3 regions of the Oceanobacillus locisalsi genome follow, and region 2 is predicted to be linked to each of the others. Evidence: predicted binding sites of a transcription regulator. Region 2 holds the regulator's gene; each other region holds the start of a gene.
What was found. Region 2 encodes CtsR, which represses protease genes until heat stress. Its sites were predicted from a motif close to ATGGTCAATAAAGGTCAAACA; they were not measured.

Region 1: ACFQ19_RS14860 (ATP-dependent Clp protease ATP-binding subunit) is a predicted target of CtsR. The motif match lies at 6,565-6,585, and genes of this name have one in related genera.
Region 3: clpP (ATP-dependent Clp endopeptidase proteolytic subunit ClpP) is a predicted target of CtsR. The motif match lies at 6,414-6,434, and genes of this name have one in related genera.

Annotation. Positions count from the first base shown of each region.
Region 1 is NZ_JBHTKK010000020.1:41,543-51,824, reverse strand. Features, by position in the region: gene ACFQ19_RS14870 (response regulator) at 1-98, opposite strand, end outside; gene ACFQ19_RS14865 (ATP-binding response regulator) at 777-3,848, opposite strand; gene ACFQ19_RS14860 (ATP-dependent Clp protease ATP-binding subunit) at 4,323-6,482, opposite strand; gene pdaA (delta-lactam-biosynthetic de-N-acetylase) at 6,815-7,597, opposite strand; gene ACFQ19_RS14850 (Na+/H+ antiporter family protein) at 7,679-8,986, opposite strand; gene ACFQ19_RS14845 (YfkD family protein) at 9,120-9,914, opposite strand.
Region 2 is NZ_JBHTKK010000021.1:70,228-80,509, reverse strand. Features, by position in the region: gene ACFQ19_RS15415 (MgtC/SapB family protein) at 468-1,154, shown strand; gene ACFQ19_RS15410 (CtsR family transcriptional regulator) at 1,421-1,888, shown strand; gene ACFQ19_RS15405 (UvrB/UvrC motif-containing protein) at 1,911-2,471, shown strand; gene ACFQ19_RS15400 (protein arginine kinase) at 2,468-3,532, shown strand; gene clpC (ATP-dependent protease ATP-binding subunit ClpC) at 3,546-5,978, shown strand; gene radA (DNA repair protein RadA) at 6,197-7,570, shown strand; gene ACFQ19_RS15385 (PIN/TRAM domain-containing protein) at 7,656-8,753, shown strand; gene gltX (glutamate--tRNA ligase) at 8,944-10,282, shown strand, end outside.
Region 3 is NZ_JBHTKK010000027.1:1,125-11,406, reverse strand. Features, by position in the region: gene gap (type I glyceraldehyde-3-phosphate dehydrogenase) at 1-17, opposite strand, end outside; gene ACFQ19_RS17150 (sugar-binding transcriptional regulator) at 66-1,085, opposite strand; gene ACFQ19_RS17145 (glutaredoxin family protein) at 1,351-1,578, opposite strand; gene rpoN (RNA polymerase factor sigma-54) at 1,571-2,866, opposite strand; gene ACFQ19_RS17135 (fumarylacetoacetate hydrolase family protein) at 2,939-3,823, opposite strand; gene ACFQ19_RS17130 (FixH family protein) at 4,113-4,616, shown strand; gene ACFQ19_RS17125 (ribonuclease HI family protein) at 4,707-5,105, shown strand; gene ACFQ19_RS17120 (shikimate kinase) at 5,139-5,681, shown strand; gene clpP (ATP-dependent Clp endopeptidase proteolytic subunit ClpP) at 5,757-6,344, opposite strand; tRNA gene ACFQ19_RS17110 (tRNA-Arg) at 6,558-6,633, opposite strand; gene ACFQ19_RS17105 (hypothetical protein) at 6,835-6,978, shown strand; gene ACFQ19_RS17100 (hypothetical protein) at 7,300-7,596, shown strand; gene ACFQ19_RS17095 (HPr family phosphocarrier protein) at 7,921-8,178, opposite strand; gene whiA (DNA-binding protein WhiA) at 8,309-9,259, opposite strand; gene ACFQ19_RS17085 (gluconeogenesis factor YvcK family protein) at 9,335-10,282, opposite strand, start outside; gene rapZ (RNase adapter RapZ) at 10,282-10,282, opposite strand, start outside.

The sequences.
Region 1 (10,282 bases), on a different contig from region 2:
TATTTCCCGGTAACATGTACCCCTTCTATTTTACGCAACAATAAATCCAAATATTGTAAGGCTAAATGTTCATCGTCAATGATTGCTATATGAAGCATTGAATCTCCTCCTGATTATCTCTTGTCTGTGTTCCAAACTTTCATTATAATCCAAAGATACATGCTGCTAAATAACATCTATTCTCTTTTTTACTATACAATTTCTATACAATAAACAGATGATCACTTCATATTTCCAGTTGCTTCACACACATATTCCCTTATTTACTATGATGCGATCAAATTTTCTGTTTTTTTAATCATATCATACTATGTTTAAAATAACTGCTTGCCTATGAACTTTTTTATTAACATTTCGACTTTCGCGCTTTAAAAAGTAATTTCTTTACCACAGAAATAGAGGTTGATCGTTTCTTTTATACATCTGTTGACAAAGATTAGCAGGTAAGGTGCAAGGATACCGCTATGGCAGAAAGCGGAGTGGTTGCCGGAGCAGAAGCTATATACCATTTCCTGATCAAAAATAGAACGATGATTGAAACCAAAGCAAGCATGGTAATAGAAAGCCTTTTCATACTGGGATAGCAAGGAGTATATGCTTATTCTTAGATGCGTAAGTTGAATTAGTATTTAATGGAATATATTTTTTATTCCTGTTCCTTCTTTTTCAAAACCTGAAAAAACGCTAAGTAACCAATAAAACTTCATTCTACGGAGAAAAGATCATATCCCTGCAGAATGAAGTTTTATTGGTTGTTTTCTCATATAATCCATTTTTTAATCATCAGATGTATCGATTTCGAAAAAGATCTTTGTCCCCTGACTAGGCGCACTGTCGATGGTTAATCCTTTTCCATAATGCTGGTGCAATCTTTTTTCCAAGTTTATAATGCCGATACCTGATTCACTGTTCGATGCTCCTTTAAAAATAGCTGTGATCTCCTCTTCTTTCATACCTGCTCCATCGTCTTCTACCGTAATCGCTGCTTTGTGATCAGCTGTATCTCTTTTCAAACGGATGGTTATCATGCCTTTCCCTTTTCCTTGCCTAATACCGTGCTGTACAGCATTCTCCACTAATGGCTGTACAGAAAGGAACGGAACATATATATCATGTATCTCATCCATATCCCATTTCACCTGCAGCGCGTCTCCAAAACGAACTTGTTCAATATATAGATAGGAGTGAACGAGACGTAATTCTTCTTCTAAAGGAATCAACAAATTCATTTGCTGGAACTGAAATTTACTGCGTAATAAATTACCAAACTCATCTAAAAGCTTCCTCATTTTGTCCAGATCCCATTCGCTCAATGCTCTGATTGCATTTAACGTATTAAACAAGAAGTGTGGCTGTATTTGCGCTTGCAACCACAGCGTTTCCAATTGTAACTGCTGTTCAGCAACCTGCTTCAGCGTAATTAACGAATCCAGCCGAGTTTTCAGTTCTATCGATTCTACCGGTTTGGTTATATAATCATTGGCACCTGCTGCAAAAGCAGCTTGGATATCCGAATTTCCACCCGTCAACAGCAAGATAGGAAGTTCTGTCAGGGAATAACTTTCCCGAATCACTCTGGTCAGTTGGTATCCGGACATTTGGGGCATCATTATATCCGAAATAACGATATCCCATTCTCTCTTTTCCAATACTTTTAATGCCTGATCAGGACTGGATACAAGCGTCAGATGATACACATCATCCGGCAGAACTGCTTGTAAGGCCAATAAACTGGCGGGATCATCATCTACTGCTAAAACAGACGGTTTTTCATCATCTTTCAGAGGTAGCGGCGTTTCTATCTGTTCCGCTTCCCCATCTGCTTTGGCTGTTCGTATATGCTCTCCAAGATGAGGTACTGATTCTTCTTGGACAGATGCGAGTTCCAATGTAAAAGTAAAAGTTGTTTTCTCTCCTTTTACTGAATCAGCCTGGATGGTTCCGCCATGAAGTTCTACCAGCTGTTTTGTAATACTCAATCCCAAGCCAAAACCGCCTTCCCGTATTCTCTCTCCGGGCGTTTCTTCTTGTTCATAGGGAAGAAATAATCGCTTTTGCATCTCTTGACTGATACCGATACCTGTGTCAGTAACATGAATTTCCACTTTATCGTCTTTTACTGTTGCAGAGATAGTAATATTCCCTTGATCCGTAAATTTGATAGCATTTTTAATTAAATTAAATAAAATTTGTGTGAGTCGATTCTCATCTGCATATACAGCGGGAAATGTTTTGGAAATGCGATTGATAATTTGCACCTTCTTCACGTTAGATGAAAATTGCAGTAAGTCTATTACCCCTGTAACAATCGGTTCCAATTTGATAACCTGTTTATTGAGTCTTGGCTGCCCCTGTTGCAATTGCCGCTCTTCTAATAAATCCGTCAGCAGGAGGTTCATTCGGTTTCCTATATTCAAAACCGTGTTTAAATCATTCCTGCTTTGTTCCGTTATCGCTGTTTCTTCCCTGTTCCGTACAGCTTTAGAAAGTAATAAAATACTGTTCAGTGGATTACGGAATTCATGAGAGGTGTTTGCTAAAAATTGATCTTTTTCCTGATTCATCCGCTGTAATGTCGCAGCCAGTTCTTTCGTCTCCTCATGTACGCGAAAGTATCCTTTGAACCAAACCACCATAAAACATACGATGGCAACAATCAAATCGAATGGATAATGCGGCATATATTCTCCAGTCCCTCTCCATATCAATGCCCATATCACATGATGAATAGCAGCAGCACAGGATATGATTAAAAATAAATTCCTATTTGCTGATTGCTGATACGATCGTATCATCGCAAAAACACCGACACCAACAAGGCAACAACCTATGAAATAATAAACAGGCAACAATATAATCATTTGTGATAGTGATAGAGGTAAAAACATTATCGCTGCTGCTAATACAAATACACCCCATTGAAAATAAGGGAATATTTTATTCCAATAAGGAAGTTTTTGATGATTGGTGCATTGCAGAAAGACATAACATTCAATTAATACCAAAGCCGCAAATAACTGAAAACCTAATTCATTCCATGTATAAAAATAGGAAGGTAATAATTTATCTTTTCCACTAAGAAGAAACAAAAAGGCATAAATAAAGTTTAATAAAGAAAAAAAGAATAACTGTTTCTTTCTATTACCTATCAAATACAGGATGAATGCATATCCGGAATGAATAAGAAGAATGATGACCATCGCAATCTGCAAATACTTGGAAAATTGTACTTCATTAGTCAGAGCCTGTTCTGTTCCAAAACGAATGGAACGAATAATTCCGCTGTTAAAACTTCGAATATCTTTATAATTGGCAGCCTGAATCACAATATCAATAACGCCTTCTTCATTTGCTGTGAAAACGACACTTTGGGGAGAATTTTCAGCTATAAAGCCTTCTTCCCCATCAGCAACTTTCCCTGATGAGGACAGTTGTTTTCCATTGATATAGACTTCAGAAGCACTGCGAATACTCGGTATGTATAATTTATAATTCCTGTCTTGATCTGAATTAACATTGATTTGTAGATGGTAAGTTCCGTAACCAGTAGAAGAACCCAATATATTATTCCAGCCATCCGGCACTCTAACAGTTTCTTCAGACACTGATGCAATTTCTTTTTCATCCATTAAAAAAGTAGATGGATAGAAATCCCATTCCCCATCCAATAGCAAAGTTTCTTTTTCATCTGCATTCCAACCTCGTAAATCGAGCTCTCCCTCCTCAATATCCAATGAAGTACTGTTTTGAAAAACGTCCATCCAAATAAGTCGAAAAGCTGATAAACAGACGAAAACAAGCAGCAAAATCAGCCCCAGTTTCACGTAATTATTTTTCATTAATCTCATTTTTTATCATCTTTTCTAATAACAATTGGATATATATAATTTGAAATTAATATTTTACCCTTGCTGCTCGCTACGGAAAAACACTACGCTTTCCGTGGGCTTGTCCTCAGCCTCCTCAAAAAAAGAAGTTCGCTTTTTTCTGCGGGGTCTTCACACTGCGCATTCCCACAGGAGTTTCCGTGTTTTTCCTCCGCTAATTATTATGCTTAATCCTAAAATAAATAACTTCATTGTTTAAGCACAAAAGACAAGTTTATTAGTTCAATTTATATAGAGATTTATTACTAAATCTCCATATCCAATTATACACGCCAATTAAAAACAGTTATTCATTCGAATTCTGTACTTTTCCTATACAAAATTTTTACTTGCTTGACACAAAAAAAGATCAGCTAACCATTTATTGGTCAACTGATCTTTGTATGCTTACCTTTATTTTATTTGAAATGCCTTACGCAATGACTTTACTCTCCATTAAGATGCATTGGAAACAACAATGTCTTCTTCATTTACATCCACGTGAACTGCTGTAACGTCTTCGCCTTCAAGAATCAAGTCTGTTAGTTGATCCTCTACTTTATCTTGGATAACACGGCGCAATGGACGTGCACCGAAGCGAGTGTCATATCCCAATTTAACCAGACGTTCTTTTGCTTCATCGGTAATCGTGATCGTAATTTGGTTTTCTCTCATGGCTTCTTCTAAATCATGCAGCATCAGAGAAACGATTTGCATTAAATCATTTTCTTTCAGCTCATTGAAGTTCACAATCGCATCAAAACGGTTGAGGAATTCTGGTTTGAAATAGTCGCTCAGCATATCTAATGTGGCAACTGATTCATGATTGTCTGCATTAAAGCCGACACTTACTCTCTTCTCACCAGTTCCAGCGTTACTTGTCATAATGATGACTGTGTCTTTAAAGCTTACTTTTCTGCCGTGAGAGTCTGTTAAAAGACCGTCCTCCATAATTTGCAGGAACATATTTTGCACATCTGGATGTGCTTTTTCAATTTCGTCCAGTAACAGAATGGAGTAAGGATTTCTGCGGACACGTTCAGTCAGCTGTCCAGCTTCTTCGTGTCCTACATATCCTGGTGGTGAACCGATAATTTTGGACACCGCGTGTTTTTCCATATACTCACTCATATCGAGACGAATCAACGCATCTCTTGTGCCGAATAATTCTTCTGCCAGTACTTTGGTTAATTCTGTTTTACCGACGCCGGTAGGTCCGACAAACAGGAAGGAACCGATTGGACGTTCTTTTGCTTTCAATCCGGCACGGCTGCGGCGGATAGATTTAGCAACTTTATTTACTGCTTCTTCTTGTCCAATAACTTTGGCACGAAGATCATCAGCCAAGTTTTTCATTTTTTCTTTTTCATCTTTTTGCATTTTGGTTACTGGTATACCTGTTTTTTCTTCTACAATTAATTGAATATCAGAAATATCAATATCCAGTACCTTTTCGCCTTCTTCCGCTTTATCCAATTGTTTTTGCAATTGAATTTCTTGATAACGGAGATTAGCAGCACGTTCATAGTCTTCTTTTTCTGCAGCTTCTTGTTTTTGTTGAACAATTTCATCTATACGTTGCTGCAGTGATTCAGAGTCTTTCTGTGCATTCGCCAGATTTAAGCGGGAACCAACTTCGTCCATTAAGTCAATTGCTTTATCCGGAAGATAACGGTCTTGAATATAGCGGTTGGATAAGTTAACAAACGCCTCAACAACGTCATCCGAATAACGTACTTCATGGAATTTTTCATAACGGTTTTTAATTCCGTCAAGAATTTTCACCGTATCTTCTAAGGTTGGTTCTTTTACGATAATTGGCTGCAGACGTCTTTCTAATGCCGCGTCTTTTTCAATTTGACGATATTCTTTTAAGGTGGTTGCACCGATAACTTGCAAGTCACCACGTGCCAGTGCCGGTTTCAAGATATTGCCAGCGTCCATTTGAGAACTTTCAGCTGTACCAGCACCGACAAGGAGATGTACTTCGTCAATAAACACGATGACATCTTTTCGTTCTTGCAGTTCGGCAATCAGTTTATTCATTCTTTCTTCAAATTGACCGCGAACGCCTGTGTTTGCAACCAGAGAGGATACATCCAGCAGATAGATCTCTTTGTCCAGCAATTTCGTCGGAACATTTCCTTCGATAATATTTGCTGCCAGACCTTCTGCAATTGCTGTTTTACCAACACCTGGTTCACCGATTAATACCGGGTTGTTTTTATTTCTTCTATTTAATGTTTCAATAACGCGTTTAATTTCTTTATCTCTGCCAATGACAGGATCAATCTTTCCTGCTCGTGCTTGATCAGTAATGTTTTTAGCTAACTGATCAATCAAGCCATTTCCATTATTTGATTTTTGTTGTGTTCTAGTGCGTGCATTTGCACCACTTTGCTGTCCATTACCATTGCCATTGCCTTGGAAAAAGTTGTTGGCAAATGATTGATCCATATTGCCAAATGGAGAATTAGAGAAAAAGTCATTGTTCATCATATTTCCTTGTATTTCTTGTAAACATTCTTGGCAAAGATGCACTTCCATACGTTGTCCATTCATTTGCATTTGTGCATTTATCGTTGCCTCATTTTGTCCACAGTTTTGACACTTCATTTCTCATTCCTCCTTCAAGTTAGTCAGATAGCTTCGTATAGCGTTTTTTGACTTTGACTATCTTTGACTATAATTTCATTATACTCTGACCTTCTTTGACTTTCAAGTGTTTTAGTCAAATTTCTTATGATTTTTTTTGACCTTTTTGTTTTTCAGAAGCAAAACCTTATTCTATCAGGGTTTTATAGTCTTTTCTTTCATCTGAAAATCGGAAAACTTCTGCTATAAATAAGATTTTGTTGAAGTATATCAAAAAAATTATCAGTAAAAAAGAAAAAGAGCTTATCGGAATTATTTTTCTCCGATTTGCCCTTTGAGTTATTATTATTTATTTAATGAGGAAACTGCTTTGGCAATTGCTCGCGCATCCATAAATCATCGAGGCTTTTAAATTGATACCCATCTTGTTTCAGATCTTGGATGACTTTTTCCAAAGCTGTTGCATTATCACTGGAGACTGCATGCAGTAACATAACGGCTCCGGGATGTATTTGTTTCATAATCTCATCGTAAGCATAATCTGCCCCTTTTTGTGCGTCTGTTTCCCAATCAATAAAAGCCAGCGACCAGAATACATGCACAAGTCCGAGTTCTGTAGACCATTTTAATGTATCTGAACTAAATGTTCCTCGGGGCGGTCTGACGTAGATTAATTCATCCTGATCACTCACCTCTGCTACAGCTTGTTCTAAATCCGCTAATTCTTGATGAATTGCTTCTTTATTCATCACAGTAAAGTCAGGGTGATGGTAAGAATGGTTGCCGATAATATGTCCGTCATCCACCATTCTTTTGATCAAATCTGGTGAACTGTCCACATAATGCCCTGTTACAAAAAAAGCAGCAGGCACCTCCTCTTGCGCGAGTACATCCAATATCTCTTGTGTATAGCCCTGCTCATAGCCATTATCAAAGGTGAGATAAATATTTTTTTCGCCGCTGTCATCAACATAGAATGCATTGTATTGATCCAAAATTTCTTGATACGCACCTATATCCGGTGGCGTATGGTTATTTTTTTTCTGATAGCCCCAGCCATGTGCAAAAGCTGTATTCCATGAAAAAATGCAAAAGAAAAAGGCAAGTGATAACAGGATAGTGATTGGTCGTTTCATGCAAATCCCACCTCGTTTTTTCTTACCTTTTCCTTATACTGCGAACATTATACACTTTTCATCTCATTTTCAATTGTCTTCTTACAGCACCATTGCTGCAATCCAGCCGAAAATAAACAATGGGATATTAAAATGAAGAAACGTCGGCACGCATGTATCCCAGATATGGTTATGCCGTCCATCTGTATTAAGCCCGGCTGTTGGTCCAAGGGTGCTGTCAGATGCCGGAGATCCTGCATCTCCTAAAGCACCAGCAGTCCCAACTAAAGCGGCTGTTGCCAGCGGTGAAAAGCCGGCAGTCAGGCAAATCGGTACAAATAAAGCTGCAATAATCGGGATTGTTCCAAATGATGTTCCAATTCCAATTGTTATAACTAGACCTAATAACAACAGAACAAAAGCAATCAACGGCTTATTGTCTCCTAAGACAGATGCAGAAGCTTCTACTAATTCTGCTACTGCACCAGTTTGTTGTAACACTTCAGCAAATCCGGCAGCAACTAAAATGACGAAAGATATTGTTCCCATCATTGAAATCCCTCTTGTCATTATCTGATCCAGTTCTCTGTATGGAACAGCTACAAACACAAACAGCGCAATAATTCCTGTTAATGCACCTAAAATCAGATTGCCGGTAATAATTTGTACAATCAGTGCTAACACAATCGCAACAAGTGTCCAAGCATGTTTCTTGCTGAACGAGACTTCTTCTATTAAATCAACAGCATTGGCTTCCGTATCCTTCTCTTTATTTTCCGGAAGCTTGTCTTTTCTATAAGAAACCAATATCGCAACGAGTAATCCAAAGATCATACCAGAACCGGGAATCAGCATTGATAATGTTACTTGATTCAGGGTTATTTCTGCGCCATTCGTTCTCAAACCTTCCAAAATCAAATCTTGGAACAACAATCCAAATCCTGCAGGAATCATAACATATGGCGCCTTTAGTCCAAATGCTAAGGATACAGCCACGGCACGGCGATCCATTCTCATTTGATCAAATAACTTTAATAAAGGCGGAATTAAAATTGGAATAAATGCAATGTGCACCGGCACCAGATTTTGCGATAAAGATGCAACCCCGGCTAGAGCTAACAGCATCATGGTCTTTTTACCAGTCAAAATACGAATGATAAAATTCACCAATATTTTGGTGATTCCTGTATAGCTGATTGCAGCTGCAAAAGCTCCTAATAAAATATAGCTGAGCGCTGTATTAGCAGACTCTCCCATTCCGCTTACCATCAATTCCACAGAATCAACAAATCCAAGTCCACTCATCAACCCTGCCGCAATGGCGGATATAATAATAGATAAAATAACATTAACCTTTAATAAACACAGTACAGTCATAAGTAAGACTGCCACAATAACAACCCAACCCATTTCTCTTCCTCCAATAGTCATTTCTAAATCTCTTTAATACTTTATCATAATAAAGCAATAAAGAGTAAATTGCAAGAGGTTTTTTACATAAGGAAGGGATTGTCTATGCGACAACCCCTTTTTAGACATATTTTTAGTTGACTTTAAAAGAGAATGATAAATGATCCTGTACAGGTATCCAAGCTCCGATTCCTTGTTTGGTTACATTTTTAACCTGAATCGTTTTTTTAGAACCTTTTAATTCAATATATACCTCTCCAAAAGTGACTTGCCCTTTTTCATTGACTGCAGGGGCATAAGCGTCCAAAATTCCATGTTTCTGTACTGGAATATTGTACGAATTAGGTAATTTGGTATTGTGGCCGATGACCGTTTTGTATGAAAGCGGCAGTTTGGTATTTTCACTTGCTTTTAACAACATCATGGTTTTGATTTGTTCCGGATCACTAATTTTACTGGTTAATGCACCTTGTATTTCTTTTTCTTCCTGTTGATAATAACTCATCTTCTGTACATCTTCTCCATCGACATTATTCATTTCATTTTTATTAATCAACTGATATTCCCAATTTACATTTGACTCTGCGGATTGATAATTGATCGGCCATCTTCCTAAATAGACCATACCTCGATAACCGATAGCTACAGGGGAAGGTTTAATACTGCTTTCATTCAAAACTTTAATTAATTCCGGATTTTCAATTGGCATATCCACTTCTTCCATCAGTTCCTTTGTTAACTTGCTCGGCTCAATAATTTCCTGGTCTTCTGTTGAATTCGGAAATGTGTTTTCTTTCGAGATATCTAAAACATGGCTGGGTATATCCGATTCTTTTTTTGTTTCTTCTGCAAAACTGCTCCCGGGCATCCATAAGCCTATTAAACATAAGAGAAGTGTATAAAAATAAACACGATGGCATGTTTTCATTACGGTACCTTCCTTTCTTTTTGTTTTATTTTTTCAGAAAGGAAGAAAACTATACACCTGAAGCCATGAGACTTTTTGGAAATTGAATATAAATAAGAAAAGCGCAGAGCGCCCGTTTAAAAACGTAGAGATTGCGCCCCCCGGTCTTTGGGGGGGTGGTTCGACCTTGGTCGAACTTCCTTTATGCTTGAGATAAAGGAAACATGCCCCTTTAGGGGTATGCCGACGTTAGGCTTTAGCCTGGTATTAGTCGGCCTTCCTTCACCTTAAACCGATGTTGACTTTCACCCGCGGGGCATAAGTGCGACTTTTGCTCTGTCTGCGCCTATCGGCTTGCCAATCGCTAAGTCTTCTTTATCGTAGGGCAC
Region 2 (10,282 bases):
AAAAAGAGTGAAGCATAATGCTTTGCTCTTTTTGCTTTTTGATAATATAATTTTCGACGTTAGTGAGCATATTCGCTGACGTCTTTTTTTATACAATGGCATCAAAATAACCATTTCAATAGCACGTAAGTCGTATAAAAACGAAAGATTATGTTATTTTATCAGAAATATATTGTACCTTTTCTAATTTATATGCAAATAGTTGCTTATTCATAAAAAAGAGATGATAATTTAAATATATGAATAAACTGATAATAAAGGGGGTACTTCATTCAATAGGAGTTTTGATGGTTGAAACGCTGAGGTGCGCTTATTTGGCTTATTATGGCCCGAGCAGCAAACCAATTCGTTACTGACTGAAACTGAACCGGACTTCTGCTTAGAATGTTCCATGTCCCTCTATTCTCGAAGGAGAGCTTTACAGTCGGTTACACGATGATAAATAGCGGGGAAAGGAGGAAGTCAGATTGCAACAATTCATCGGAGACGATTTTTTAGTTATCTTAGGACGATTATTTATTGCTTTAATTTTATCCGGTTTAATTGGTTTTGAACGGGAAATTAATAATCATTCAGCCGGGTTTCGTACGCATATACTAGTAGGGGTAGGGTCCTGTTTGATGATGATTTTATCGTTCTTTGGTTTTATTCATTTTATACATCAATATGATAACGTTCAATTTGATCCTGCCCGTATCCCATCCTATGTAATCAGTGGTATCGGTTTTCTGGGAGCTGGTACAATCATTGTTTATGGAGGAGCTATCAAAGGATTAACAACCGCTGCTTCTATATGGGCTGTAGCAGGCATCGGATTAGTGGTTGGAGCTGGGATGTATAGTGCTGCTATTGTAACGACACTTATTATTTTAGTCAGTTTAATTTTTTTAAATCAAATGGAGTATTTCTTCCCGCGGTTTAGGTCCAGTAATTTTATCGAAATTATTGCCTCAGAGGAGTTTGAAATACATGAAGCAGTAAAATCAATTGAAGAAAAGAATTTCAGCATTAAACAAGTAGAAATAAAACAGGTAGAAGGAAAACAGCGCAGAATCCATATATGGACAAATATGAAAAAGGATAATAATTTAATTTATTTATTTGATGATATATCGAAGCTGCAAGGTGTGATAAATATAACAAAGCGAAATTAACTTTTAAAAGGTATTCTAACAATAATAAACATTTATATGGAAAAATCATAGCGGTTCGGGCTGTTATGTGTACTTAAAGAACATCTGCTTAAATATTTTCATAGATTTTCTATTATTTAGTTTTGATTTTAGCTTGTTTGTCAAAAATAGAAGTATCATCCATTTGCAACTGAAGAAATTTATATTATAATAAAACCATAGTCAAAGTTAGTCAAAGTCAAAAGAAATAATTTATTAAATAAATTATTTGATTTGAGGTGCGAAGGATGAGTAATATTTCAGATATCATTGAACAATATTTGAAAAAAGTATTACAGGCAGAGGAACAACAAGCGATTGAGATTAAAAGAAGTGAAATTGCAGATCAGTTTCAATGTGTTCCCTCACAAATAAATTATGTTATTAATACGCGATTTACAATGGAGAAGGGATATATCGTCGAAAGCAAGCGCGGCGGTGGAGGATATATTCGTATTATGCGTGTTCGTCATCAGGATAAATCGGAATTAATCGATGAAATTATTTATTTAATTGGCGATTCGATTCCTCAACGTGCTGCAGTAGATATTTTAGACCGCCTGTTAGAGGAGGAATTGCTGACAGAACGTGAAGCAAAGTTAATATTAGCAAGTATTGACCGAACAACGTTGGCTTTTCAGTTACCGCTTAGAGATGAGATACGGGCACGTATTCTTAAATCTGCATTAACGACACTCAAGTATTTGAACGATTAATGACTTAAAAAGGGGGGATTGCATGGAATGCCAGGAATGCCATGAAAGAAAGGCAACATTGCATTTTAAGCATATTGTAAATGGTCAAGAGACAAAAGTAAGCCTTTGTGAAATATGTGCAAAGAAAAAAGGATATCTGACCTATCCGGAAGAAGGCTACTCTTTAAATGATCTGTTAGCAGGACTGTTTCAAAAAGATGGATTACATTTAAATGCTGCAGGCACAGCCAATACGAACCAGCCTAAACAGCCTCCGGATTTAAAATGCCCATCTTGTGGCAGAACGTTCAGTGAATTTAAAGAGGCCGGGAAATTTGGTTGTGCAGATTGTTATGCTTCTTTTGGTTCTAAAGTAGAACCAATTTTACGACGCGTACACGCTGGAAATACCAAGCATACTGGAAGGATTCCAAAACGGGCAGGAAAGTATATCAAGCAAAAACAATTAATATCCTCTCATAAAACGGAATTAAAACAACTGATTGAAGAGGAAGAGTTTGAAAAGGCAGCAGTTTTGCGTGACAAAATCAGGGAATTGGAAAAAGCGAACCAACAAAATAAGGAAGCGGGTGATAACACGTGACATTAGAATCATTTATCAATGAAGCGGTCAGCCCGTGGATGCTGGAGGACGGTCCGGATAAAGATATTGTCATGAGCAGCCGTGTCCGTCTTGCCCGCAATTTTGCAAATAAATTGTATCCGACATCCGGCAGTACAGAAGCACTGGAAGATGTGTTGCAATTTATAAAGGAAAATTATGTGGAACAAGACGAGTCAAAACAGGATTCTCTTTCTTTCATACCAATGAAGCAGTTAAATATGATTGAAAAACATGTTTTGGTGGAAAAACACTTAGTAAGTCCACATTTAATTAAACATAGTGATTATGCAGCTGTGTTATTATCGGAAAATGAACAGACTTCTATTATGGTGAACGAAGAAGATCATTTGCGCATGCAGGTCTATTATCCGGGACTTCAATTAAGAAACGCTCTGGAGAAAGCTTATTATCTGGATGATTGGATGGAGGAAGAAGCTGACTATGCATTTGATGAAACAAAAGGATATCTCACCAGCTGTCCTACCAATATTGGAACCGGTATGAGAGCTTCCATTATGATGCATTTACCTGCTCTTGTACTTACAAAACAAATGAACCGTCTTATCCCTGCGATTAACCAATTAGGTTTGGTTGTCAGAGGGATATACGGAGAAGGCAGTGAGGCAAGAGGTAATATATTTCAAATATCGAACCAGATTACACTGGGCAAGTCGGAAGAAGATATTGTGGAAGACTTGGAAAGTATCGTGAATCAGCTTGTGGAACATGAACGCATGGCTCGTCAGTATATATATGAACAATCAGAGATCCGCTTGGAGGATCGTGTATTCCGGTCGTATGGGACACTAAAAAATAGTAGAATTATTGATTCCAAGGAAGCTGCTATCTGTATTTCTAATTTGCGTCTGGGAATCGATTTAGGCATAATAGAAAATATTTCTGAGAATATACTGAATGAATTGATGGTTTTAACCCAGCCTGGATTCTTACAACATTATGCTAATAAAGAACTCCGCTCTGATGAACGTGATATTCGCAGAGCATCTATTATTCGCGAAAGATTAAATTTAAACAAGTAGGAGGAAAAAACATATGATGTTTGGTCGCTTTACAGAGAGAGCACAAAAGGTACTAGCACTATCTCAAGATGAGGCTGTACGATTAGGCCATAATAATATCGGGACAGAACATATTCTTCTTGGTTTAGTACGGGAAGGGGAAGGTATTGCCGCAAAAGCGTTACAGTCTCTTAGCTTGGAAGTAACTAAAATTCAAGAGGAAGTGGAAAAATTGATCGGTGTCGGTAAACAGCCTTCCCAATCCATTCACTATACTCCAAGAGCGAAAAAAGTGGTTGAATTATCCCAAGATGAAGCACGAAAATTGGGTCACTCCTACGTGGGTACAGAGCATATCCTTTTAGGTTTAATCCGTGAAGGGGAAGGAGTTGCTGCCCGTGTTTTAAACAACCTCGGTGTGAGCTTAAATAAAGCCAGACAGCAAGTTCTTCAGTTGTTAGGGAGTAATGAGTCCCAGGCAGGGAGACAAGGGCGTACAGGACAGCAAACAAACGCTAGCACGCCTACACTGGATTCCTTAGCTCGAGATTTAACAGTCAGTGCGAAAGAAGGGAAAATTGATCCGGTTATTGGACGTTCGCAGGAAATTGAACGTGTGATTCAAGTATTGAGCCGCCGGACCAAAAATAATCCTGTATTAATCGGTGAACCTGGTGTCGGTAAGACAGCTGTTGCGGAAGGGCTGGCACAGCAAATTATTGATAATGAGGTACCGGAAACACTTCGCGATAAACGCGTAATGACATTAGATATGGGAACAGTCGTTGCAGGAACAAAATATCGCGGAGAGTTTGAAGATCGCCTAAAAAAAGTCATGGAAGAGATTCGTCAATCTGGCAATGTTATTTTGTTTATCGATGAACTCCATACGCTTATAGGTGCCGGCGGAGCAGAAGGTGCAATTGATGCATCGAATATCCTGAAACCGTCTCTTGCTCGTGGTGATTTACAATGTATCGGTGCAACAACACTGGATGAATACCGTAAATATATCGAAAAAGATGCTGCCCTAGAACGTCGTTTCCAACCAATTCAGGTGGATGAACCGACTCTGGATGAAACCATTCAAATTTTGCAAGGTTTACGGGATCGCTACGAAGCACATCACCGTGTAACTATTACGGATGAAGCAATTGAAGCAGCGGCAACGTTATCAGACCGTTATATTACAGACCGCTTTTTACCGGATAAAGCCATTGACTTAATCGATGAGGCCGGTTCAAAAGTACGTCTGAATTCATACACTGTGCCGCCAAATCTAAAAGAGCTGGAACAAAAGCTGGAAGAAGTGAGAAAAGAAAAAGATGCTTCCGTGCAAAGCCAGGAATTTGAAAAGGCTGCTTCTTTAAGAGATTCTGAGCAACGTTATCGTGAAAAACTTGAAAAAACGAAGAATGAATGGAAAGAGAAGCAAGGACAGACAGATTCGGAAGTGAAAATGGAAGATATTGCAGCAGTGGTGTCAATTTGGACAGGAGTTCCTGTTGCTAAGATGACAAAAGATGAGAGTGATCGTCTGTTGAACATGGAAGAAATTCTCCATAATCGTGTCATTGGGCAATCCGAAGCAGTAGACGCAGTTGCGAAGGCAATTCGCCGTGCCCGTGCCGGCTTAAAAGATCCAAAACGCCCAATCGGTTCTTTCATCTTCCTTGGACCTACCGGAATTGGTAAAACAGAATTGGCCCGTGCGCTGGCAGAAGTGATGTTTGCCGATGAAGAAGCAATGATTCGGATTGATATGTCCGAGTATATGGAAAGGCATGCGACGTCTCGTCTAGTCGGATCACCTCCGGGCTATGTAGGTTATGAAGAAGGCGGACAGTTAACTGAAAAAGTACGTCGTAAACCATATTCTGTTGTCCTGCTGGATGAAGTAGAAAAAGCACATCCGGAAGTCTTTAACATTCTTCTGCAGGTTCTTGAAGACGGCCGCCTGACGGATTCCAAAGGAAGAGTTGTTGATTTCCGTAATACCGTGATTATCATGACTTCCAATGTTGGAGCAGATGAACTGAGACGTAATAAGTATGTCGGTTTCACGTTAGATAATGATGAGAAGAGAGAACATGAAGATATGAAATCCAAGGTGCTGGAAGAATTGAAAAAGGCATTCCGCCCAGAATTTCTAAACCGTATTGATGAAACCATTGTGTTCCATTCCTTGGAGAAAAAACACATGAAAGATATCGCATCCTTAATGGTGAAACAGCTGCAACAACGCTTGGAACAGCAAGAATTAACACTTTCTCTTACAGATAAAGCAATTGAAAAAATTGCTAATGAAGGCTTTGATCCAGAATACGGTGCCCGTCCGCTCCGTCGTTCGATTCAAAATAACATCGAGAATTTATTGTCAGAAGAGCTTCTAAAAGGAAACATCGAAAAAGAACAGAAAGTGAAAATAGGATTAAACAGCAAAGGAGAATTTGTTGTTCTTCCTTAAAACAAGATGTAAGATTAGAAAGCTAGAAGAATACGGTTCTTCTAGCTTTCTTCTTTTTCGGAATGAGACTTGTGGCATAAGTATGGAAGAGTGTTTTTAATTTGATGTTTTTCTGTAACCTACGAAATCGAAAAATAGTCTATAATAGTAAATAAAGCTGGTTCAGTATGCAGTGAAATCTGTCAGATTGACCATTGCTTGAAGGGGGTCCTGTAAAGTTGGCAAAAAGGAAAACAAAATTTGTCTGTCAAGAATGTGGATATGAATCGGTAAAGTTTATGGGAAAATGTCCAGCTTGCCAGCAGTGGAATACATTGGTTGAAGAAGTCGAAGCTTCTGCTGTAAAAGGCAGAGCAGGGTATACATCTGATACAGCCTCCTCGCAAAAACCGGAACAGATTACCGCGATAGAAACGAAAGAGGAACCTCGTATGACAACAAGAATGCGGGAATTTAACCGTGTATTAGGCGGAGGGGTTGTATTGGGGTCTCTGGTTTTAATTGGCGGAGATCCGGGTATTGGAAAGTCAACCCTCTTACTTCAAATATCTGCGCAGCTGGCGGAGAAGGAATTACCGGTTCTGTATGTGTCTGGTGAAGAATCTACAAGACAGACGAAATTACGTGCTGACCGGTTAGATATAAAAACAGATGCATTATATGTCTTATCAGAAACAAAATTATTGGATATCAGCAAGCAGATAGAAGAAATTAATCCTTCCTTTGTTGTTGTCGATTCTATTCAAACGATTTTTAAAGAAGAGGTAACCAGTGCTCCCGGCAGTGTTTCCCAAGTCCGGGAATGTACAATGGAACTGATGAGAATAGCGAAGACCAAAGGAATTCCTATCTTTATTGTCGGGCACGTAACCAAAGAAGGCTCGATTGCAGGTCCGCGTTTGTTGGAACATATGGTGGACGCAGTATTGTACTTTGAAGGAGAAAGACATCATACCTACCGCATTTTAAGAGGTGTAAAGAACCGTTTTGGCAGTACGAATGAAATGGGCATTTTTGAGATGAAGGAAGAAGGATTACGGGAAGTGATGAATCCTTCAGAAATTTTCCTGGAAGAAAGATCGCAAGGAGCTGCCGGTTCAACCGTTGTCGCTTCGATGGAAGGGACTCGCCCTGTTTTAGTAGAGATTCAGGCCTTAATTTCACCGACAAGTTTTGGAAATCCGCGCAGAACAGCTACAGGAGTGGATCATAATCGTGTCCCTCTTTTGATGGCTGTATTGGAAAAACGCGTCGGAATGATGCTGCAAAATCAGGATGCTTATATTAAGGTAGCCGGCGGTGTGAAGCTGGACGAGCCGGCGATTGATTTAGCGCTGGCGGTCAGTATTGCTTCAAGCTTCCGGGACCATTCAACGAAGCCGGATGATATTTTTATCGGCGAAGTTGGTTTAACAGGCGAAATTCGCAGAGTATCTCGCATTGAACAACGGGTGCAGGAGTCTGTGAAACTTGGATTTAAACGGGTCATTTGCCCGAAAAATAATCTGGACGGCTGGAATTACCCAGAAGGAATTGAAGTCATTGGCGTGTCTAATGTACAGGAAGCTTTAGAAATAGGTTTGCGGCAGTAGATTTTTTAATGCGAATTCCAATCAGCCGAGCATATATTATATGTTTTTGGGTAATACTACTATAATAGTCAGGAGGTGAAAGGAAATGATGAGAAAAGTAGTACACTTATTTTTTGTTATATTAGGCGGTACCATGGGGTATCTCTATCTTCCAGTAATCTTCCAGTTATTAAATGTTACTGAATCAAGCTGGTTAACTTCATCTATATTAGGAATGGTTGTTGGAGCTATTATATTTTTTATCTTGTCTTATTTACTAGTAAACTATATTGTAAATTTCTTTCGTTGGGTGGAAGATGGACTGGTAAAAATACCAGCTATGGATTTGTTGTTTGGCAGTATTGGTTTAATTGTCGGTCTGGTTATAGCTTACTTTGTTAATATGCCTTTTCAAGATATGAGCATCCGCGTTTTTTCACAGGTTTTACCACTTTTTATTATGATTATTCTCGGGTATTTGGGATTCCAGGTTGGTTTTCGCCGGCGTGAGGAATTTATGAATATACTCAAGCCGACGAAAAAAGAAAAACGTCGCGGCAACGAGGAAGAAGATACAGATAAAGCTTCTATGTCGCCAAAATCGAAAATTTTAGATACAAGTGTCATTATTGATGGACGTATTGCAGATATTTGCCAGACGAACTTTTTAGAAGGAACCATCGTTATTCCTCAGTTTGTTCTGGGTGAATTACAGCATATTGCTGATTCGTCGGATGCATTGAAGCGGAACCGAGGCAGACGCGGGCTGGATATCCTGAACCGGATTCAAAAAGAGCTGGCTGTACCAGTGGAAATTTATGAAGGAGACTTTGAAGACATTGCAGAAGTAGACAGCAAACTGATTAAATTAGCTAAAGTCATTGACGGCATTGTTGTTACCAATGATTTTAATTTAAATAAAGTATGTGACTTCCAGGGAGTGTCAGTCTTAAATATTAATGATCTTGCCAACGCCGTGAAGCCGGTTGTTCTCCCTGGTGAAGAGCTGCATGTTCAAGTTATCAAAGACGGGAAAGAACATAATCAGGGTGTCGCTTATTTAGATGACGGAACAATGATTGTTGTAGAAGAAGGCAGGGATTATATCGGTAAAAATATTGAGGTTGTGATTACGAGCGTCTTGCAAACCTCTGCCGGCCGAATGATCTTTGCAAAACCAAAATTACTTGAAAAAGCGCTGTAAAAAGGGTATAACTGATAGAGGGTAAAAAAAGTGATAACATGTATATGTTATCACTTTTCGTATAGAGCTTGTTTAAAAGGGGAAGGTAGAAAATACCTTTTTTGACAGCTGTTCCAAAAACGTCACAGCAGATTTTTGGACGCAGAAAAAGCAGGCAGCTATTATATACACAATGAAGGAGGCATTTTTAATGAGTAAGGAAGTCCGCGTACGTTATGCGCCCAGTCCGACAGGGCATTTGCATATTGGTAATGCCCGTACGGCTTTATTTAATTATTTATATGCAAGGCATTTTGATGGAAAGTTTATTATCCGCACAGAGGATACAGATGCTAAAAGAAATGTAGAGGGCGGTGAAGAGAGTCAGTTAAAATATTTAAAATGGCTCGGATTAGAATGGGATGAAGGTGCAGATATCGGCGGAGATTACGGTCCTTACCGTCAAACAGAGCGCTTGGATATATATCAAAAATTTGTAAATGAACTGCTAGAGCGTGATTTGGCTTATAAATGCTATATGACAGAAGATGAATTAGAAGCCGAGCGGAAAGAACAGCGAGCTAATGGACAAGTACCGAAATATGCCGGAAAGCACAGCAATCTGACCGAAGAAGAAATTCGGAACTTTGAAGCAGAAGGCAGAACGCCGAGTATCCGTATCCGTGTACCGCAAAATGAAACGTATACGTTCCAGGATATTGTCCGCGGAGAAATCACATTTGAATCTAGTGATTTTGGAGACTGGGTGATTGTGAAGAAAAATGGTATCCCTACCTACAATTTTGCTGTAGCGATTGATGACCATTTCATGGAAATCACGGATGTATTGCGGGGAGAAGAGCATATTTCCAATACACCGAAGCAAATGATGGTGTTTGATGCATTTGGATGGACAGCACCGCGTTATGGACATATGACATTAATTCTGAATGAAGAACGTAAAAAACTAAGTAAACGTGATGAGCATATTCTCCAATTTATCGAGCAGTATCGTAACTTGGGTTACTTGCCAGAAGCCATGTTTAATTTCATCAGCTTACTTGGATGGTCTCCGGTCGGCGAGGAAGAGATGTTCACACAAGAAGAGCTGATTAACATTTTCGATCCGGAGCGTTTATCGACTTCTGCTGCGATTTTTGATCAGCACAAATTGAAATGGATGAACAATGAATATATTAAGAAAGCCGATTTAAGCCGCGTTGTTGATTTGGCATTGCCGCACTTAATTAAAGCAGGAAAACTTCCGGAAAATATGGATGATGCGACGCGTGAATGGGCTGAAAATGTCATTAGCCTGTACCGTGAGCAATTGCGCTACGGAGCTGAAATTGTTGCATTGACGGAGTTGTTCTTCCAGGAAGATATTACGTATGGCGAAGCTGAATGGGAAGTTTTAAAAGAACAGCAGGTTCCAGAAGTATTGCAAGTATTTACGGATAAGTTGATTCATTTAGAGTCATTTGATAAGGACTCCATTAAAGCGCAATTTAAAGCGACCCAAAAAGAAACAGGACATCGGGGGAAAAAAC
Region 3 (10,282 bases), on a different contig from region 2:
CCAACTTTTACAGCCATATTAAATTCCTCCTAAGAATTTCTTGATTTTTTATTTATATAAAGAGGCTATCCTCTTAATATCATTTCTGCAGCACCTTGGTCGGTGATTAACATATTGCCCTTGCTCTGTTTAAAGTAAGAGGCAATTGCATGCCCTTTCGAAGCTCCCCCGGCAACAGTGATAACATGCTTAGAGGCATCGATATCTTCCAGTTGCAGACCTACTGTTTTCACTTTATAAACAATGTGGCCATCGACATCAAAGTAATAACCAAAAGCTTCTGAAACAGCTTGCTCTTCTTTTAATAAATCGATAACTTCTTGGGGAGATCTCCTTCTTTCTGCCATACGCAGTGCATCTCCGACACCGTGCAAAACAATGTCAGCATTTTTTATAACCGAGAGTGCATCGATGACATGGGGTTCTTGCATGATTAACTCATAAGTGGAATCACTGATCGGATCCGGTACATATAACATTCTGTACTGACTGTTCGATCTTCTGGCCATCTCCGAAACAATACGGGATGCTTGATTCTCCACTTTTTCCCCAATGCCGCCTCTTGCCGGAACAAATAATACATCCGTTCCTTCAGGCAATGGCTTCATCGCCTCTGCTGCCGCTGCGATGGTACTTCCGCCTGTTACAGCAACTGTGTTGTCGCTTTGCAAAATGGACTGCAGATAAGTCGCACAGGCCTTTCCCATCTCTGTCTTTATTTGAGGGTTATGGTCACTATCACCAGGCACTACAATGACATTATCGATAGACAGAGTGCTTTTTAACTGGTCTTCCAAGTTTTCCAACCGGGACAAATCTCCAATCAAAGCGGCGAGCTGATCCAAGACTACTTTTCCCTCATTGGTTATAAACATACCTTTTGCGGTAACTTCAACCAAACCTTGTCCATGCAAAAAATCGATTTCTCCACGAACATGCCGCTCTGTTAAATTTGCACTCTCTGCTAAAGCCCTCCTGCCAATTGGCTGATGCAAGTGCACATGCTGTAATAATGTGTACCTTTCCTGCATTACGCTGACCAATTCAGGTACGATTTTTCTCTGCAGGGCCATGATGGATTCCATTTAAACCAGTCTCCTCCAACGGGTTCGAAAACGTCCCATGTGGTTGTTTTATGTCCCGATTCATTTTTCATTATAACATACCTTCTATAGAAAGCAAAGAAAAGTCCTTATGATGATTAAGTACACCCACTTTATTTATTCCCATTGCCTGCGAACTTAAACACAAAATCTCCCGCTTAAGAAACAGCTGGTCATAAATTGACCCAACATAAAAAAGACATTTCCCTTAAAACGATTCCATTCGTTCAAAGAAAATGCCTCTTCATTATTCCGTCAACAGCCTGCTGATATTTTCTATGTTTATTTCATTTCCATATACTTCGCTTCCTTTATAAGCGATAACCGGAATCAGCAGCTGGTATGTTTCCAGTAAAGCATCTGATTGGTAAATATCTATTTCTTCCACAGGTATGTCATCCGTATTCAGTACATCTAATAATTCAAGGGCTTCGACACATAGGGGACAATTCTTTTTTGTATAAAACTTAATCATCTCTTCTATCCATTCTCCTTTTACGCTTTGCGGAAGATGGAATATCCAGCTCTTCCCGGTATTTCATTACGGTTCTTCTCGCTACATACATATGATACAACGTCTCCAGCTTTTCACGAATTTTTTCATCGGAGAGCGGGCTTGTCTCGTCTTCTTCAGCTATAATCTGGCGGACATGCTGTTTCACCACCACGCGGGCAACCCCTTCCCCCTTCCGTGCTTCACGCTGCAAGAGGTATTTGACCCGGAGAATACCCGCATCTGTCTGCAAATATTTATGGCTGATGGTCCGGCTGATAGTAGAAACATGAAGGTTCAGCGCATCCGCAATTTCCTGCAATGTTAAAGGTTTTAAAGCAGCTATGCCTTCTTCAAAAAAGCCCAGCTGTTTATTTACAATAATGCGCAAAACCTGTTCCAGCGTTTTCCCGCGGTATTGAATTGCCTGCTTCAGCATCTCTACTTCTTTCTTCTTTTCTTTTAAATAAGCCGCTCCATCTTTTGGCATAGTCATCTGTAACATATCATCCCGAATTTGAATGGTCGGGCTTGACCAATTAAAAAAGGATAAACGCCATTCCCCATCTTCTTTAAAAACAGCTGCTTCCGGAATAATATACGCTGTCTCTTCTTGATCCAATAGTTTTCCAGGATTCGGATGACATAATTTCATATTCGCAATCAACCTGCCGGCCTCGTCAGCTGTAATCGCATACGTTTCAGCTAAAGTGTCGATATCCTCTTCTGCAATCAGAAACAAGTTATTTTCAAATAAGTCATCCAGAAAAGGATAATCGCAATCCATTTCTTTCAACTGCAAACGAATACATTCTTGTAAACTTCTGGCCCCGATTCCCGGCGGATCCAGCGCTTGCAAATAGGACAGCGCCTGCTCTATGTCTTCGATAGATAATTGGCAGCTTTCCGCCCATGCTTCCATTGATATATCCAAATAGCCATTTTCATCCAAAGAATCGATCCCGAACAAAACAGCTTGTTTTATTCTTTCCTCTGGAATAGACAGCATATACAGACTCTCTTTTAACTGCTCGTACATGTTTTTTTTCGAGGCATTCATATTTTCAAATGCATCGGTTTCCCCATGAAATTGCGTCAGGACCTGCTTATCAATCGGCTGGACATCTTCAATCAATGGGTTTTCCTCCGCCATTTTCTGTACATAATCGTATAATTCAATACCAGACAATTGAAGGATTTCAATAGACTGGTGGAGCGATTGATTCATTTTCCAGGTCAGTGCTTGCTGTAATACCAGGCTCTGCTGCATGCTTCCCCCTCCCTTTTTCAATAGATTATGCTATTGAATTGTTATCATATGCCTTTCCGAACGATACAACTCCTATACTTTCTTTACCTGATTTTCCATCGTTCCAATTCCTTCAACTTCTAACCTTACATAATCCCCTGCCTGAAGCAGTCCGGATGGTTCCATTGCCAAACCAACACCATCTGGTGTCCCTGTTAAAATCATATCCCCCGGCTCCAAGGTCATGATTTCAGAAATAAAGTTGATTAAGAAAGGAATATCAAAAATAAGATGCTCAGTATTCGAAGACTGGCGCACTTCGCCATTGACATACGAACGGATATCTAATGTATGCGGATTGTCTACCTCTTCTTGGGTAACGATCCACGGCCCGACAGGCGTTGTATGATCCAACGATTTCCCCTGCAGCCATTGCGGTGTCCGTTTTTGCATATCCCGCGCCGAGGTATCATTGCCAAGTGTATATCCAGCAATATAATCAAAAGCATCTTCTTTGCTGACTTTAGAAGCTGTTTTTCCGATAACCACAGTCAATTCCACTTCATAGTCTAATTTTTCAGTAATTGACGGATAATAGATAGCATCTTCCGGTCCAATTATCGCATTGTCAAACTTCGCAAATAAAACGGGATAGTCCGGAATATCCGATTGCATCTCATGGACATGTTCTTGATAATTTTTACCGACACAAATGACTTTTTTAGCTTTTCCAAGCGGCATACCCAAATGGACGTCTTGAAGCGAAAAAGTTTCATACTCTGCTACTTTAGGCATTATTTTTTGTAATGCTTCGATATGTTCCTCTGCCTGCGCATAAAAAGCAGTCGGATCTGCAGGAAGCGTTGTTTCTCCAAATTGTTCAGATAACCTTTCCACATCTGCAACAGCATCCGAATCCGTTACAACACCAACACGCAAATTTTCATTTTTCTCTTTCTGATAGGCTACTAATTTCATCTTTTTCCCTCCCTTCTTCTTATTATAGTCGAGATAACCCAGGGAAATAAAGTGAAACTTCCTTCCGTGGGGGTTCTTTCCCCACGGAAGGTTAGTTGAGCGAATCGGGCCGTTACTGGGTGTTGGATCTCCCACTTAGAGATATAATTTTCATTCACTTTTTAAAGTGGGAGTCTTACAGCCAGTTACACTGCGGTAAATAGATATGTCATAATTTTTTCAACCTTATTCGAGTGTTTTCGTGCTATACTGGGAATCGGGAAAACGTAAAAGAAAGGGGATACAACCAATGAAGAAGCAATTATTTTTTATCGTGATTATTCTAACGGCTATGCTGGCCGCTTGCGCAAGTAATGATGCTGATACAGCAGAAGACGATGACGACGAGTTACCAGAACTAGCCGCTTTGGAAGTAGATTTTGATGTTCCTGAACATGTAGAAGTCGGAGAAACAATTGATTTAACTGCACATGTCAGCTTTGACGACGAGCCCGTTGAAGATGCCAATGAAGTATTATTCGAAATCTGGACGCAAGGAAACGCTGATGACAGTGTAGAATTCGAAGGAGATCATCAAGAGAACGGCACCTATACAGCAAGTTTTACCTTTGAAGAAGAAGCAGTTTACGAAATGTATGCACACACCACCGCAGAAGGGCAGCATATTATGCCTTTAGAAACTGTTATCGCAGGTGATGCCGAACCATCTGAAGAAGATGCCCATGACGAAATGGATCACGAGCATCACGAACACGGCACTGATGAGGACGACGATGAGCAGGAAGAGGAATAAGGGATATATTTCACTCTGCTAGCTGATGCACGTTCCTTTTTGACTTAGAATTCGTTATACTATGAACGAGAAAGTCAAGTGGAGGGATATATGTTGATCCAGGTGTACACGGACGGAGCCACCAACGAAAAAATAGAAAAAAGCGGCGCCGGCATTTATATAAAGTCCGGGGAAAAGAAGCTGGAATACGCTGTTCCTCTGCCATATATGTCCAATCATGAAGCAGAATTTTATGCTATCATAGAAGCATTAACCATTTGCCAAACAGAATTTAAGGGCGAAATCCTGTCTTTCCGGACAGATTCCAAGATAGCAGCAGAAGCGGTCGATAAAGGAAAGACAAAAAACAAGAACTTTCTTCCTTTACTGGAAACCATCCAGGCGCAAACATCAGATTTTCCATTTTTATTTATTAAATGGATTCCCGAGAAAGAAAACCGCAAAGCAGATCAACTGGCACGAAAAGCAATCCACCAACAAACATCGTGATGCGCAGGATGACGTGCAGGGGAGGAATGTAAAATGAGGAACATACCATTGAAAGAACAAAGCATTGTATTAATTGGTTTTATGGGAGTTGGAAAAACAACGATTGGTCAAGCTGTTGCCCAAAAACTATACCGAGATTTTATTGATATTGACGAAGAAATTGAACGCAGATTTCAGATGCATCCCAAAGAAATTTTTGCAAAACATGGAGAAGCAACCTTTCGTCAATACGAAAAAGAAATCATTTCTGAAATATGCCATAAACGATTAAAAGTTATTTCATTAGGCGGCGGTGCTTTTCTTCAAAAAGAAGTTCAGGATATTTGTTTTGCTACTACTACTGTTTTCTTCCTCGATTTGTCTTGGGAAAACTGGAAAGAACGGATAAGTTTATTAATGGACAATCGCCCTGTTTTACAAGGTAAAAATATGGATGAAATCAGAAAGCTTTTTGATGACCGTCAGCCAATTTATGAACAACATCATTCCCGCGTTATAACGGATAACCAGGAAATAGAAGAAGTGGCTGATTATATTGTAGCGTCCTTAAAATTAGCTTGGGAGCTTTATGAATGATTGCATGTAAAAGCGAAGAGCGCATAAAAATAAGCCAAAGTTTGAAAACCTTGGCTTATTTTTTATGCTATTATCTTATTGTTCTTTACGCTCAAAGATGTCGTCAATCAAGCCATATTCTTTAGACTGTTCTGCACTCATGAATTTATCACGCTCTGTATCATGCTCAATAACTTCTAAAGGCTGACCAGTATTTTCAGACATGATGCGGTTCATACGTCTTTTAATTTCAATAATTCTATTAGCATGAATCTCGATGTCTGTTGCTTGACCTTGCGTACCTCCTAGAGGCTGATGAATCATAATCTCACTGTTTGGCAATGCAAAACGTTTGCCTTTTTCGCCGGCGTTAAGCAAGAACGCTCCCATAGAAGCTGCCATACCAATGCAGATAGTAGATACATCTGATTTAATAAAGTTCATTGTATCAAAAATGGCCATACCAGCTGTGATAGAACCACCAGGAGAATTAATATATAACGAGATGTCTTTTCCTGGATCTTCTGCTTCTAGGAATAAAAGCTGTGCTACAATGGAATTGGCCACGTTATCATCAATGCCGCTGCCAAGCAGAATAATCCGGTCTTTTAATAGACGGGAGTAAATATCATATGCACGTTCACCGCGATTTGTTTGTTCAATAACTGTAGGTACTAAATTCATTTAAAAATCCTCCTTAAGTTGCCAATTTTAATGGCTGATGATTTTTTCTATACTTCATATGATAGCTTATTGGTCAATAAAGGTCAAACAAAAAGTTTCGCCAAATTTATACTTTAACCATCATTCCCGATTTTATGTTTGTTAAACATGAGGGATAAAAAAAGACAAAGGATAAGAACATCTCAATCCCTTGTCTTTCTAAACTTCATTAAGCGCGCCCAGGAGGACTCGAACCTCCGACAAACCTGGTACCGGAAACCAGTGCTCTATCCAACTGAGCTATGGGCGCATGATATTTATTAAAAACACAACTTTCATTATACATATGAATCCCTTTGGAGACAAGCCCTTTTCTATATTTTGGTGAAAAGTTCTTTTGACTTATTTAAATCCTCCCCCATTTCTCTCAGAATAGTTGTCCCATGGCGACGTAAATGTCATACTATACGTAACTCATGAAAGAAAATGCCATACGGAAGGAGGAAAAATGATGAGTCTAAAGTCAAGTATCTATAAGATATTGCGTATATGGAATGATGTTGATGCAGTCAAAAAAGGAAAAGTAGGAAAACGAATCGGCAGACGTGTAACGGGGCGTGCTGCTGGAAAATCGATTCGAAAATTATTTAAATAGATTCCCTTCTCATGATACAAATGATTCTTTTATTATGGATGAAGAGGTATTATAACTCACCCCTATTAAATTGAATCAGAGAGGTCTTCAAAACGGAGTCATTAGGTAAGGAAAAACCGTTGATATAGTATATTTGAGAAAAAAGAGGTGGGGTATCCTCTGAATTAGACAGAAAAACTAAGATTGGAACAACCTGCCGTTTCTCAAAGTATAGCAAATAATAACTTTATGAATCAAATGGTTATTACAAACAGTACCTTGATGCCAAAAGTACGGCACAAATTTATTAAAAGTTATTATTGTAAGGTAAGGAAGCGTATCATGTCTTATATCATAATTATCATATATGTTACTATTCTTGAAGTGGTATACTCTGTTTTTGATGAAAAAGTAAAAACAAGTTGGGTTTTTTCAGTTTTTAGAATTTCTTCGGTTGTCAGCTTGTTCATTGTCAGTATAAAACTAGAAGGATTTTTGTTTTATTTAGGAATTATTGTTGTACCGGTTGTCTCTATTATTATTATTCGTTTATTTTTTTCTGAAAATAAAACAACGATTAAAAATGATATACTGTTTTTCTTTTTTATGGTAATTTTTGTATTAGTGATGCGATATTAAAGATTTAATTTTTAAATCCATTTATTATCCCTTCCATCAGTTTGCAGTCTGTAATTCTATAAGCATTAAATTAAACAACTTCATCATCATTATACAATTTGTTTACATCACAAAAAAGAAATGACGTTGGCGAATGTTCATCCCACCCCTTATTAATATAGGTTCAAGATTTCTTTCACCAACGTCACACACGTACAATCTTTTACATTTGAATAAAGTATGTCCCTTTAAAAAACTCGTGCATTTTCTCACAAGAAGGTGCAAAAAGGAATTCTTCTCTTAGAGAAGGGTTTAACACCGGTTCACTTCATTCATATGCTTTTATCAAACTTTCTCACGGACAAGGCTGGTTAAATGTTCCATCGCCTCTTCTTCATCTTCTCCTTCGATAATAAGCTTAATTTCTACCCCTTTCGTCAGAGCCAGACTCATCAATCCCATAATGCTCTTAGCATTCACTTTTTTTTGATCATTCTCTAAAAATATATGTGAATCAAATCGATTGGCCTCTTGCACAAAATAGGCAGCAGGTCTCGCTTGCAGTCCCGAATCCAATTCAATCTTCACCGTTTTTTCAACCAACAAATTCACTCTCCTGTCTGTAAGTAAACGCCTCCATTTTTTTGCATGCAGATAAACATCTGCATCTGATTTTGGGCGGTGTTTTATTATGCTGTTCTCTGCATTATATCATATTCTGCGGATGCTAGCATTAATTACCAAGCTGTAACTCTCCTCTTCTGATCTTTTCTGCAAATTCATCAATTTTCTTCAGACGGTGATTCACACCGGATTTAGATATCTTTCCGCTGCTGACCAATTCACCTAATTCTTTTAATGAAATCTCTTCATATTGAACCCGCAATTTGGCGATTTCTTGTAATTTCTCCGGAAGTTGTTCTAATCCTACAGTCCGTTCAATCAATTTAATATTTTCTACTTGGCGGAATGCTGCACCGATCGTTTTATTTAAATTTGCCGTTTCACAATTTACAAGCCTGTTTACGGAGTTTCTCATATCTCGGACGATACGTACATCTTCAAATTTTAATAACGCCTGATGGGCCCCAATCACGCTTAAAAAAGCAGTAATTTTCTCCGCTTCTTTCATGTATACAATATAGCCGTTTTTCCGCTCTAATGTTCTGGCATGCAAGTCATATTCATTAAGTATGGATTTCAACGCTTCCGCATGTTCCTCATAATAATTAAATATTTCTAAATGATAAGAAGATGTCTCCGGATTATTCATTGATCCGCCGGCCAGGAAGGCGCCGCGAAGATAAGCCTTTCGACAGCAATCTTTATCGATGTATTTTTGAGAAATAGCACGCGTGATTTGATATTGATTTTCAATTAAATCTAAATCCTCTAATAAAGATTGCACACCGTCTTTCATACGGACAATATAAACATTATTCTTTTTTAATTTCATTTTTTTACGTACCAGCAGTTCTACCGGCAGCGTATAGTTTTGTTTGATTAATGTGTAGATACGCCTTGCAATTGCTGCGTTTTCCGTCTGGACATCCAAGCCATAACCTTGCTTTGATATAGAAATAACGCCATTCATTCGAACGAGTGCAGCCAGCTCGGCAAACTGACAGCAAGAATCCGATTGAATAGCGGTTAGTTCTTTCTTGATATCTGATGCGAAGGACATCGTATCACACTCCTTCCCCTTTTGAGCACTTTGCACGTTAAAGAGCGGGAGATGTATGCCGTCCCACTCTCTATACTATAAAAACTGATAAAGCATCTCAGCTATTTTATCATTATTATGACGGAGTGTTCCATCTTTATGCTTCACAACAATGTTTCCGGGAAAGACCTCTACATTCATCGATTGTAAGCGCCCAATGTCCGCTTCTACAGGAATTGCTTTCTCTTCTTTATAAATTTCCTGCGTTTCTGCATCTATCGGCTGATCATGGACGATTACGTAATCAATACAAGTATCGCCGACATGATCATGAATCGCCTGCACATGATCTGCTGCAGAATAATTGGTTGTTTCTCCGTCCTGCGTCATGATATTACAAACATATACAATTTTAGCTTCTGTATTCAATAATGCTTCCTTCACTTCCGGAACAATTAAATTCGGCATAATAGAAGTATAGAGACTTCCTGGAGAAATAACAATCAAATCTGCCTTTTGAATCGATGCCACAGCGTTAGGTAACGGCTGCAGAGGCTGCGGTTCTAAAAAGACATGCTTAATCTTCTTACCAGACAGCGGGATATTTGATTCGCCGTGGATAATCTCACCATCTTCCATAATCGCATGTAAAGACATATTTTCATTTGATATCGGATATATATTCCCTTTTACATTTAACACCCGGGAAATCTCTTTGATGCCTTGATTAAAATTGCCGGTCATCGATGTCATGGCTGCTAGTAATAAATTGCCTAAGGAATGACCTGTCAATCCATTCCCTTGTTGAAACCGGTGCTGGAACAACTCTAACAGCATCGGTTCTGCGTCCGATAAAGCTGCAATGACATTTCGAATATCTCCAGGTGCAGGCATTTCCATTTCTGAACGAATCCTGCCTGTACTGCCGCCGTCATCCGCAACGGTGACAATAGCTGTCAAATCCACGGGCAGATCTTTTAACCCCCGAAGTAAAACCGGCATCCCTGTCCCTCCGCCAATAGCTGTAATTTTGGGAACATCACT